Regions from separate parts of the Aeromonas sp. MdU4 genome, predicted to be linked through region 2. Evidence: riboswitches for the same ligand, from Rfam matches in the RefSeq annotation. Region 2 holds a riboswitch; the other holds the start of a gene.
What was found. A riboswitch is a leader RNA that binds a small molecule or an ion and turns the genes downstream of it on or off. The one in region 2 is predicted to bind cobalamin.
Positions count from the first base shown of each region.

Region 1: it holds a riboswitch for cobalamin, as region 2 does, so the genes downstream of both, ACE1BR_RS10055 (cobyrinate a,c-diamide synthase) here and ACE1BR_RS08175 (TonB-dependent receptor domain-containing protein) in region 2, are expected to answer to the same signal.

Region 1 covers NZ_JBHFMW010000019.1:21,335-23,731, forward strand. The annotation lists gene ACE1BR_RS10055 (cobyrinate a,c-diamide synthase) at 1-1,196, opposite strand, end outside; cobalamin riboswitch at 1,326-1,504, opposite strand; gene ACE1BR_RS10060 (GHMP kinase) at 1,715-2,397, opposite strand, start outside.
Region 2 covers NZ_JBHFMW010000014.1:98,657-101,053, reverse strand. The annotation lists gene ACE1BR_RS08175 (TonB-dependent receptor domain-containing protein) at 1-1,558, opposite strand, end outside; cobalamin riboswitch at 1,610-1,788, opposite strand; gene nhaR (transcriptional activator NhaR) at 1,824-2,397, opposite strand, start outside.

The DNA of each region.
Region 1 (2,397 bases), on a different contig from region 2:
TCGGAGTAGTGAAACTCGTGTCCCCGCAGGGTGTCGCCAGCCGCGGCCAGCAAGGTGTCGGTTTGCGCCGTCGCCTCGCTGTAACCAAAACGCTTGAGGGATGAGGTCATACAGCTGGTGCCCGATAGCACACCCACCATAGGCCAGCAGGCGCCGTCGCCATCGGTGAGGGCGCGCCCCAGGTACATCAGCCCCCCGCATTCGGCATAGATGGCCACACCACGCTGGTGCGCATCGAGCAAGGCGCTGCGCATGGGGTGGTTGGCCGCGAGCATCTCGCCATACAGTTCGGGGTAGCCGCCTCCCAGATAGATCATCTGGCACTCTGGTAGTTGCTGGTCACGTAGCGGGCTGAAGCGCACGATGCGCACCCCGCACTGTTCGAGCAGCTCAAGATTGTCGGGATAGTAAAAATTGAATGCCTCATCCTCGGCCAGCGCCAGGGTCAAACCGGCACCATAGTGGGCCAGTTCGGCAGGATAGAGCGGGGCAGGAGGGGGGCATGGAGGCAGGCTTGCCAGCATGAGCAGCGCATCCAGATCCACATGTTGCTCCAGGGTATCGGCCAGCCTGTTCCACTGCGCCTCAAGATCCGGGTCACTCGACTCCGTGGCTGTCACCAGACCGAGGTGGCGCGATGGCAAGGTGACCGCTTCTATCACCGGTATCCGCCCCAGCACCGGGACGCCGGTGTAGCGTTCAATAGCCTGTTTCAGGAGCTGATAGTGGCTGTCGCTGTTGACCCGGTTGACGATGACCCCGGCCAGTCGCAGTTGGGGATCAAACTGGCGAAAGCCCAGCACCATGGCGGCCGCCGAGGTGGAAACGGCCTTGCCATCCACCACCAGGATCACCGGACAATCGAGTGCGCGAGCAATGCCTGCACTGCTGCAGTAGTGCGGATCCAAACCATAACCGTCAAACAGCCCCATCACTCCCTCAATGACAGCCACATCGGCGTGGGCGGCGTGATGTAAAAAGAGGGCTTTGAGGGATGCATCCGGTAGCATAAAAGCGTCGAGGTTGCGTGAGGCGACACCGCTGACCTGCTGATGCCAACCGGTGTCGATGTAGTCGGGGCCCACTTTGAAGGGCTGTACCCTGAGCCCGCGTCGCGCCAGAGCCCGCAAGAGCCCCAGCGTCAGGGTGGTTTTACCGCAACCACTGCTGGTTGCCCCGATCAAAAATCCTTTCATTTTGCCTGTCCAACCCTACTGCCAAAAAACACAAACCCGACACGCTGGTCGGGTTACGGGTTGTGACGGGCTGTGACTGGCAGCCACAAGCCGCCAATCAGGCACGACAACCCGCTTCCCTCCGAAGGAGTTGATATCAGACAAACAAGTCGGTCTTCTGGCTTAGCGTCATTCTTACCTGTCCCTTCCCAAACCTGTAGTTCAGTGGCACATGACAGGAGCGTCGGCTTCACAGCAGCGGGGGCTGCGGAGGGTTTTCACCTCACTTCCCTGACGGCAATGCCGTCACTTGTTAGTCAAATCAATGATTTGTTTAAATTTTTACAATTCTGTCTGCATGATGCAGTGGCGCTCGAGTCTACCACTTTATGGGTGCCATACCCGCTGCCAGATCACAAAAATGAGTTTCAGTTGTTACTGATTGCCGAAAACCCCGGACGATATCGCGGGTCTAATGCCGCGCTCGATATTGCCCCCCGTTGATGTCTATTGTTGTCCCGTTACTCCGGCAAATGAGCCTAGCGTACCCCACCGGCCACCATACGAGCCCGATGCACCCGTGGGTAGTGGTTGGTGAACGGGGGCCGGGACAGGTGAGCTGCAAGACGCTCGCCATCATGGCGGGCAGGATCGAGCAGCAGTCCCACCACGGTTCCGCTATGAGCCACGTTCAGACCCAGCAGATCTTCATGCTCGACCAGCGCCAGCAACTCGGCAAAGAGCGGTTTGGCCAGCAGCTGCTGGCTGGCGATTGCGCTCAAGGTGGTGGCCTGGCCGAGCGCAGCGGGATCATGACGCTCGGCCGCTTGCTCCATATGCTGCCAGGCTTGCCCTAACAAAGGGGCGCCTGCGAGCAGGTGGGGCTGACGATCCAGCCGATGGTAATCACGGGTTAGCAGCCGCTCGGCGCTTTCCAGAATGAGCAGCTCAACCTCCGGTTGCCAGTGATGGTGTGCCAGCACATGGCCCGCCTTGTGATCAAAGAGTGTCAGGGCATGAAACATGGTGCTGTCGGTTGGTTCGAGCGCCACGCAGAGGCGGGCCAGCTCTATTTCACTCAGTTCATGCCCAAGATGACGCGCCGTCGCCTGGGCGGTGGCCGCCATATCGGCGGTGCTGCTCGCCATGCCCTTGCCAACCGGAATGGTCGAATCAAAGCGAATACGCAGCCCTTTGCCGAGCTCTGCAGGCAGATCAAAGT
Region 2 (2,397 bases):
TATACTCGGCAGAGACCCGATGGCTCAGCCAGCCGGTGTCAAACTCCCCCTCCAGCTCAATCCCTTTGATGGAGGCTTGCTCCACGTTTTGTGGCATCCAGAGGCCACTGTCATTATTAGGGTCAACCGGCGCCCACTGGATCATCTGCTCGAAGTCATTGCGATAACCGGTCATACGCCACTCAACACCGGCGGTTTGGCCGTCCAGCATCAGCTCGCTACTCTTCGACTCTTCCGGTTTCAGGTTGGGATTGCCAGAGCCCGGGTAGTAGAGGTCATTAAAGGTAGGCGCGCGGAAACCGGTACCGTAACGGGCGCTCAGGCGGTAATCCTCAACAAAGCGCCAACCTGCGCCGGTCTGCCAGGTGTTGTGGCGACCAAACTGCTCGTTGTCATCGCTACGGCCGCTCAGCTCGGCTTGCCAGGTCTGGTTGTCGAACTGGGCAAGGGCATAGAGGCCGGTGTTGTCGCGCTCTTTGGCATCGGCCGGATACGTGGAGCCGGAGGAGCGGGAGCGATCGTCCAGCATGTCGCGCTGCCAGTCCGCCCCGCCGCCAAGCGTCCACAGCTCATTCAGCTTGAGGCTGTTGACCCAGTTCAGACTGTATTGGCGGGTATAAGTCCGGTCATTGGCCTGATCGCGGCCACTGCTGTCCGGATAGTCGTAGGCATCCTGCTTGGAAAAGGCACCACGCAGCTCGCTCAGATAGCGCTCGTTGTGATAGCGGGAACCCAGCTGATAACTCTGGTTTTCGTTCCATGACTCGTTGCGTTGATGCAGGGCAGGGCCCCAGGCTGACGCCTCGGAAGAGCGATCGTACTGGGCAATATTGCGGAACCAGCGGGTTGCGCCGAACAGATCCCAGTTGCTACCCAATGCCTGCTGATAGTCGAGCATGGCGTTATAGCCACGGTGACCATGCTGGTCACCATCGTTGATACCGGGCAGGGGGTGTACGTTGTAGCCCTCTTCATCATCAAAGCCACCGGCTACCTTGAACTGACCCGCCTCGCCTATCTGCTCTGTGCTGCTGAAAGAGGCCTGACGCTGTTGATGGGAGCCAACCCCGACATTGAACTGGTGCTCGCTCGCGCCCTTGTCGGGGCGAGTGATGATGTTGATCACCCCGCCGATGGCATCGGAGCCATAGATGGTGGCGTGCGGGCCGCGAATATATTCGATCCGCTCCACCTGATTGAGCGGCAGGTTGTTGAGTTCGGTCATCCCGGCGGTCAGCGAGGCGCTACGCACCCCGTCCACCAGCACCAGCGTCTGGGAGGAGGTACCGCCACGAACCCGCAGCGAGCTCGTCTGGCCACGGCCACCATTGCTGACCACTTCCACGCCGGGCAGGGTCTTGACCACATCGGTCACGGTCTGGGCCTGCAGACGATCGATCTCGTCCCGGGTCACCACATTGACCGGCGCCAGCACACTGGAGGCAGGTTGGACGACGCGGGTGGCCGTCACCACCATGGTGGGATTGACAGGAATGGTCAGCTGCTGGGCAAATGCCGCCGTTGGCAACAGGGCCGCCGCCAGAAATTTATTCGACATGAGAGATCCTTAAGTTCGCGTAAGCATCTACTTCGTGGCCGATGTCTCTCGGCCCGAAATACGAACTTTGGCAGGTCTTCGGGCTGGGGGGCTGATGGCCTACGGCGACGGCTTCCCACCTGACGGCAGTGCCCTGATGTCGCTTCGTTCCCCCTTACCGCTGCGCGCCAGCTCCGGATTTTCACCGGATTCCCTATTAAGCATGATGCGCCAAAGCGGGAGGATTATAGGCAGGGCAGGGTTGGATGTATAGCCATCCAGATTTCTATTTACTCTTTTCCAGCGCCAGCAACCGCTCTCTCGCCCCTTCCATCACCGCCTGTACCCCGGGGTGGGAAAGCTGCCGCCCGGCCGAGACCAGATAGTAAGAGAGGGTCACCTCGGTCAGGGTCGCAATTCGCTCCACCCCGTAGAGGCGGCCAATCTCGTCGGCCATCGCCAGCGGCGCCGGGAAGATCCCCATCCCCGCCTTGCCGAACGACTTCATCAGGGTGGAGTCATCAAACTGCCCCACCAGATGGGGATGAATGCCCTGCTGGCGATACCACTCCAGCAGCCGATCGTGGGTGGCCGACTTCTCTCCGGGGATCAGCAGCGGCAACCCCTCCAGCGAAGCGGGAAAACCGTCCCGCGCCCGCGCCGCCAGCTCGGGGCTGGCAAACAGTGCCAGCGGACTGCGCCCCAGCTCATGGTTATAGGCGCGCACCCCGCTGTCGGGAGGAAGCGGGCGATCGATCAGCACCATATCCAGCTTGTGGCGGGCCAGCTCGCTGAACAGCTGCTCGGCCCGCTCCTCGTGACACACCAGCCGCAGCGGGGTCGCCAGCGCCATGGCGGGG